DNA from 3 places in the Kocuria salsicia genome. Region 3 is predicted to be linked to each of the others. Evidence: riboswitches for the same ligand, from Rfam matches in the RefSeq annotation. Region 3 holds a riboswitch; each other region holds the start of a gene.
What was found. A riboswitch is a leader RNA that binds a small molecule or an ion and turns the genes downstream of it on or off. The one in region 3 is predicted to bind thiamine pyrophosphate.
Positions count from the first base shown of each region.

Region 1 (2,254 bases), on a different contig from region 3:
CGAGCGCGAGGAGCAGCGGGAGCACGTGCACCTCGTCGGTGTAGAAGACCGCGATGATGGTGATGGCGAGCAGGTCGTCCACCACCGCGAGCGTCAGCAGGAACAGGCGGAGCGCGCTGGGCAGGTGCGAGCCCACGATCGCGAGGACGGCCACCGCGAACGCGATGTCCGTGGCGGTGGGGATCGCCCAGCCGCCCAGGGTCTCGGGGCTGCCGAGGTTAACGCCCGCGTAGATCAGAGCCGGGACGACGACGCCGCCCACGGCCGCCGCGATCGGCACCGCCGCCTTCCCGAGGTCCCGCAGATCACCCGCGACGAACTCGCGCTTGAGCTCCAGGCCCACGAGGAAGAAGAACACGGCGAGCAGCCCGTCCGCGGCCCACGTCCCCAGGCTGAGGTCCAGGTGCCACGGCTCGTAGCCGACCTTCAGGTCCCGGAGGGCGAAGTAGCTCTCCACGAAGGGCGAGTTGGCCCAGACGATGGCGAGGACGGCGGCGACCACCAGGAGGATGCCGGCCACGGTCTCGCGGCGCAGGACGTCCTGGAGGCGGGAGAAGAGGCCGCCCGAGGGGTGGTCGGGCTCGCACGGGGGCTCAGGATGGTTGAAGAAACCGGGCTCCGAGACGAAGCCGGAGGGTTCTGCCTGCACCACGGTTCCCGGGGTTCCGGGCTCAACGTGGGCAGGGGTGGTGCGGTGGTGCGGGGGCATGGATCACTCCAGTGTCGACGGGCATCACGCTCATTACCGCCGACCAGACTTCCCGGCACACCAGCCAGCAAGGGTAGCAGTGCGCTTTTGGGCGGCGCACGCGGGGCGGCTGCCATGAGGCTGAGCGGCTCCGTCTACACTGGCCACCAGTGACACGGGGTGCCGCCACCCTCCCCGCCCACCGGGCGGGCAGACAGAGGACCGCAGCGGCTGAGATGACACCCGTCGAACCTGTCCAGTTAGTACTGGCGAAGGGATGTCACGGTGGCACCGCGCAGGTGGCGCACCGCTTTCTTCGCCGTGAGCCACAGGAGTGAGCATGCGGATCGAGAACACCATTGTCCTGGTCACCGGGGGAGCCCGCGGGCTCGGGGAGCACCTCAGCCGGGCGTACGCGCGGGAGGGTGCGCGCGTCGTCGTGAACTACCACTCGAGCGAGGACCGCGCCCGGGCACTGGTCAGTGAATTGGGCGAGGGCAGGGCACTCGCGGTCCAGGCGGATGTGACCGACGCCCAGCAGGTGCGGGACATGGTCGCCCGCGCCCGGGAGCACTTCGGCGCACCGATCACGGTGGCCGTGAACAACGCCCTGGTGGACTTCAGCTTCAACGGCGATGCCCGCCCCACCCTGGACACCCTCACTGCGGAGAACCTGACCCAGCAGTTCGAGGGCGCCGTGGTGGGTGCCCTCAACGTGATGCAGGCGGTCACCCCGGGCATGGCGGAGGCCGGTGAGGGGCGCATTATCAACATCGGCACCAACCTCTTCCAGAACCCGGTGGTCCCCTACCACGACTACACCGCCGCGAAGGCCGCCCTGCTCTCCCTCACCCGCACCGCCGCCAAGGATCTGGGCCCGCAGGGCATCACGGTGAACATGATTTCCGGCGGCCTGCTGCGCATCACGGACGCGAGCGCCGCCACCCCGGACGAGGTCTTCGACTTCATTGCCGCCGGCACTCCCCTGGGCCGCGTGACCACCCCCGAGGAGTTCGCGGACACTGCCCTGTTCTTCGCCTCGGACTGGTCCCGCGGGGTCACCGGCCAGAACCTGGTGGTCGACGGCGGGCTGGTGATGGACTGACATGGCCGCCCCCTCTCCGCACGACGACGCCGCCCAGCCCGGTCCCGCGCACACGGCACCTGCCGGGGGCGCGGCGTCGGCAACCACCCCCGAAGCCGGGCCGACGCTCGGGACGGCCGCTGCGGCGTCGTCGCCCACGACCGCACCGGCCCGCCGCCTCCACCTCAACGCGTTCCTCGACGGCGCCGGCCACCACCAGGCCGCGTGGCGCGCCCCGAACTCCTCGGTGCACCGCCTCACGGACATCACCTACTACGAGGAGCTCGCGCAGACCGCCGAGCGCGGCCTGTTCGACGCCGTGTTCTTCGCGGACGGCCACAGCGTGGGCGACGTGTCCGGCGGACCCCACTGGTCGCTCGAACCGCTGACCGCGCTGTCCGCGCTGTCCGCGATGGCGCGCGCCACCGAGCGCATCGGCCTGGTGTGCACGGTCTCTTCCACGTTCTTCGCCCCGTTCCACG
Region 1 covers NZ_BAAARF010000008.1:238,388-240,641, reverse strand. The annotation lists gene nhaA (Na+/H+ antiporter NhaA) at 1-709, opposite strand, end outside; TPP riboswitch at 855-983, shown strand; gene ABD264_RS08215 (3-oxoacyl-ACP reductase) at 1,029-1,793, shown strand; gene ABD264_RS08210 (LLM class flavin-dependent oxidoreductase) at 1,795-2,254, shown strand, end outside.
Region 1: linked by a shared signal. The riboswitch ahead of ABD264_RS08215 (3-oxoacyl-ACP reductase) and the one ahead of ABD264_RS06520 (ECF transporter S component) in region 3 are both predicted to bind thiamine pyrophosphate.

Region 2 (2,254 bases), on a different contig from region 3:
CTGTACGTGGTGCATGTGGTGCACCGGGCCGTTGCCGTGGCCCACGTGCAGGGTGTCCGCGGTGCGCAGTGCGGCCCGCAGCCACTCGCGGGCCGTACCGATGCCCCCGGCCCAGTCCCCCGTGCGAGCCACCACGGTGGCCACGGCGGAGGACAGTGAGCAGCCCGTGCCGTGGGTGTTGCGTGTGACCACGCGCGGTCCGGTGAACTCGGCCACCGGCTCGTGGACGCCCGGGACCACGAGGGCGTCCGGCGTGAGCTCGCCGCCCAGGTGCCCGCCCTTGACGAGCACGCGCGTGCCGAAGGCGTCGGAGACGGCGCGGCCCTGCGCGAGCGCCTCGTCCCACGTGGTGGCCACGGGGCGCTCCGCGAGCACCGCCAACTCGGGAAGGTTCGGGGTGATGAGGTCCGCCGCGGGCAGCAGTCCGCGCAGAGCCTCCTCCGCCTCGCGCTCCAGCAGCCGCCCGCCGGCGGTGGCGACCATCACGGGGTCGACAACGACCACGGGCGCGCGACCGGCCGCGAGCCACTCCCGGACCGTCTCGATGACGTCCACGGAACCGAGCATCCCCACCTTCACGGCGTCGAGCTCGACATCGTCCGAGACCGCGTCCAGCTGCGCGCGCAGAATGTCGACGGGAGGGGTGTGCACGCTGCGCACGCCCTGCGTGTTCTGGGCGACCACCGCGGTGACAACGCTGAGGCCGTAGCCGCCCATCGCGGCGATCGACTTCAGGTCCGCGGCGTGGCCAGCGCCGCCGGTGGGGTCCGTCCCGGCGATCGACAGGACGCGGGGCACGGTGAGGACGGGTGCGGTGTTCACGACATCCCTTCGCTAGTGCGAGCTAGATCAGGTTCGACGGGTGTGTTCTCAGCCGCGTGGCGCGGCACCCCGTGTGTGCTCCACCGATCATGCCACAGGGGCGCCCGGATCCCTCCGGACGCCCCTGCGGCATCGGTTCACCTCTCGCACCAGTGGGGTGCGGCGGCGTTCACTCTCCCTTGCGGGTCATCGTGATGTCCTGGGCCTTCACACCCACGCCCACCACGGTGGGCTGCCCGTCCATGGTCGCGGCCTTCTTCGGGCCGGTGGCCGCCGCGGTGAAGCGGCTGACGGTGGACTTCTGCGCCTCGTACTCCTGGGTGGTCACGCTCGCTGTGCCGGGGGCGGCAGCCGGCGCCACCGCACGGCGCGAGCCTCGACGACGCCGCGCCGGTGCCGGCGTCTCGGCCGCTGGCTGGGCAGTGGTGGCGGGAACGCCGGAACGGCTGCCCGCGCCCCCGTTCTGCGCGGGCGCTGTGGTCTTTCCGGTGGATGTCGGGGCGTTCGACTCCGCGTCCTGACGGCCGCCCTGCTCGGCACCACCGTCGCGTCCTGCGCGGCGGCTGCCCTGGCGGGACCCGCCACGGCCGTTGGACGAACGGTTGCGGGAGCTGCCCCCGCGCGAGCCGGAATCAGCGGTCTCGGGGCCCTTGCCCTCGGAGCCGTCGAAGCTCTCGGACTCCGGCGCACCGGATCCGCCACGGTTCTTCCCCGACTGCGCGGAGTCACCGGAGGTCTCCTCTGTGAACGCCGCCGTCAGCGAGTCCAGCGAGAGCGACTCCCCGGGCCCTGCGACGTCACGCGCGCCGGAGCGGTCCTGGCCGGACTGTCCCTGCGGGAGTTCGATGACCTCGCCGTGGATCGTGACGCTGGAGGAGCTGTCCGCACCCTCGGAGGAGTCTCCCGCGTCCGCCGAGCCCTCCTGCTGGGTGCCATTCTCCTCGCCCTGCGGCCCACGGCCCCGGCTGCGCTTGCCGCGGCGCTTCTTGCGGCGGCGGCCGCCGTCGGACTCGCCGTCCGAGGTGCTGCGGTTGTCCAAGTCCCCGTGGGTGCCCGCGGAGCCGTGAGTCTCGGGAGTACCGTTCGTGTCCGAGCCCTGCCGGTTCTGGCCGCCACCCTGCGGGGTGGCCTCGGCACCGGAACCGTGCTGCGCGGCGTCGTCGTCCTCGTGCGTGGAGGCTGAGGCGATGTTCGCGAGCGCAGCGCGGGTGGCCTCGGCGCGGGCCTGGTTCTCCTGCTCCTCCGAGCCCGCGCCCCGGTTCTGGGACTTGGAGTGCCCCTGCTGCTGGTTGCTTTGGGGCTTGCCGGAGCGAGAGCGCTTGCGCTCGTTGCGGTTGCCACGGTGGTCCGTGGGCGCGGCGCTGGAGCGGCCCTGGAGCGGGTGGTCGTGGACGACGACGCCGCGTCCCGCGCACTCCTCGCAGGGCTCCGA
Region 2 covers NZ_BAAARF010000003.1:502,674-504,927, forward strand. The annotation lists gene ABD264_RS02270 (bifunctional hydroxymethylpyrimidine kinase/phosphomethylpyrimidine kinase) at 1-822, opposite strand, end outside; TPP riboswitch at 810-904, opposite strand; gene ABD264_RS02275 (Rne/Rng family ribonuclease) at 992-2,254, opposite strand, start outside.
Region 2: linked by a shared signal. The riboswitch ahead of ABD264_RS02270 (bifunctional hydroxymethylpyrimidine kinase/phosphomethylpyrimidine kinase) and the one ahead of ABD264_RS06520 (ECF transporter S component) in region 3 are both predicted to bind thiamine pyrophosphate.

Region 3 (2,254 bases):
ACGGCCCCCCGCGCGTCGCGCGGGTCGGCGCCGTCGACCGTCAGTTCACCCGATCGGGACTGCCCGTCCGGATCCTGCTCCACACCCGCCAGGGCCTGCAGCAGGGTGGACTTGCCGGCACCGGAAGGACCCAGGAGCAGAACGCGCTCCCCTGCACCGATCTGCGCATCCACCCCCGCGAGGCTCGGGTTCTGGCGCCCGGGGTAGTGCCAGCCGAAGTTCTCGAGACAGACCGACGCGCCCACCGGGATGGTGGCCGACGCGGCTGTCATCGCCGGCGCGCGGCGCCGGATGCGAGGGCGCTGAGGACGCCCGTGGCCTGCAGCGCACGCACCACGAGCCACATCAGGGCGCCGGCGATCACGGCGCCGGAGAGCGTGGTGAACACGGCGTAGACAAGTTTCTGGTCCGTGGCCCACTCGTAGTTGTACAAGATGTTCTCGCTCACGGCGAGGAAGAGCCCGGAGACCGCGCCGCCCGCTGTGGCCGTGAGGAGCCCGAAGCTGCGGTAGCGGGTCAGCAGGAAGACGATCTCCACCCCCAGGCCCTGGATCACCCCGGAGAGGACCACGAGCCATCCCGCGTGGGTGCCCAGGAACATCTCCAGCACGGCCGCGAGCAGCTCACAGAAGATCGCGGCACCCGGCTTGCGGATGATCAGTGCACCGAGCGTGCCGGCCACGAGCCAGCCGCCCACGATGAGCCCGCCCGCGGGCGGATACGCCACGGACCCCGCAGAGACGGCCGGGGCGAGCAGGTTGGACCACAGCCAGAAGACCACGGCGCACACCGCCGCGAGAACGGAGGCGACCACGATGTCCACCACCCGCCACGAGTGCCGCCGGGAATTGCGTCCCTGGGGCGTTCGCGTGGATCTGGTGCCGACCTGTGTCATGTGAATCCTCCTGAAGATTCCAGGAGGGGAAGGCTCGCGTCCACGGGTGCGGACGGGTCCCTGAGATGCTCGACTCCCTAGCGCCGGTATGAACCGGATCAGGTTCGAGGGTCTGCGCTCACACGCACTCTCAGCGCCGCGGTGGCGCTCCCCTGTCGTTGAGTCGCCAGTCTAGACCACGGCACGCACGAGGGCCGGGTGCGTCGCGCACCCGGCCCTCGTGTGCAGGACCTCCCGGGCGCTCGGCCCGGTGGGGTACCTCAGATCTCGGACTGCGAGGTCTTGCCAGAGTCCTTCTTCTCGGACTCCATCTTGGACATCTGGCGGGCGATTCCCACCTTAATGACGGTGCCCACCACGCCGGTGATCATGGCCCACAGGATGATGTCCCGCCAGGCCTCGTCCTCATCCGGGTTCTTGGCGGGGGGTTCGTTGCCGGTGACCTGCTTCCACACCGCGGACAGGCCCTTGTTCGCGAGTGCCACGCCGCCCAGGGACGCCACGGTGCCGAGGATGTCCATCGCCTTGTTCATGAGGTGCTCCTTCTCGTCGCGAGTGCCGCCGGCGCTCGGGGGCCGACGGCGTGCTGCTTCCTCCCTCAGCATACGAAACTCGGCGCGTGGCTGGGCGGTGCGGGGCGCGGTTCACCCGGAAATTATGTCCTCAGCGTGATTCCTCGTGCCCGGCGCGGGCTACAACGTCCCGCAGCTCGTCCTGCATGAGGTTCTCCTCGTGCAGGTGCTTGGAGCGGTATGCGGCCCGGCCCACCATGTGCGCGGAGACCGGTGCGGTGAGCAGCTGGAAGACCCACGCGAGGATCAGCAGCGGGATCATGCGCGGCTCCCCGCTCTCGATGGCCACGGCCGTGAGCATGAGGAACAGGCCGAAGACCTGCGGCTTGGTGCCCGCGTGCATGCGCGAGAGCAGGTCCGGGAAGCGCACCAGGCCGATCGCGGCGGACAAGGACATCAGGGCACCCAGCACCAGGCACAGCAGGGCGATCACGTCCAGGACGGTGTGCCAGCTCATGAACGCTCCAGCCCCACGTTGCGCGCCACCGTGACGGAGCCCAGGAAGCCCACCAGGGAGACGATCACGAGCAGGATGATGTTGTTGGTGTGGTGGTTGTAGACCATGTCCACGGCCAGGCACGCCCCCACGATGGCAAGCAGCACGTCCGAGGCGATCACGCGGTCCAGCAGGGAGGGCCCCTTCGCCAGTCGGTAGATGGTCCCGGCGGCGGCCAGGGCGAGGATCGCCCCGCACAGCCACACGGCGACGTCGAGCATTGTCATGAGCGCTCCTCCCCGTGGCCGGTGTCGGCCTCGTCCATCTCGTGCGTGGGCGACTCGAGCGCCC
Region 3 covers NZ_BAAARF010000007.1:59,696-61,949, reverse strand. The annotation lists gene ABD264_RS06525 (ABC transporter ATP-binding protein) at 1-272, opposite strand, end outside; gene ABD264_RS06520 (ECF transporter S component) at 269-895, opposite strand; TPP riboswitch at 953-1,059, opposite strand; gene ABD264_RS06515 (DUF4235 domain-containing protein) at 1,156-1,428, opposite strand; gene mnhG (monovalent cation/H(+) antiporter subunit G) at 1,559-1,924, opposite strand; gene ABD264_RS06505 (MrpF/PhaF family protein) at 1,921-2,190, opposite strand; gene ABD264_RS06500 (Na+/H+ antiporter subunit E) at 2,187-2,254, opposite strand, start outside.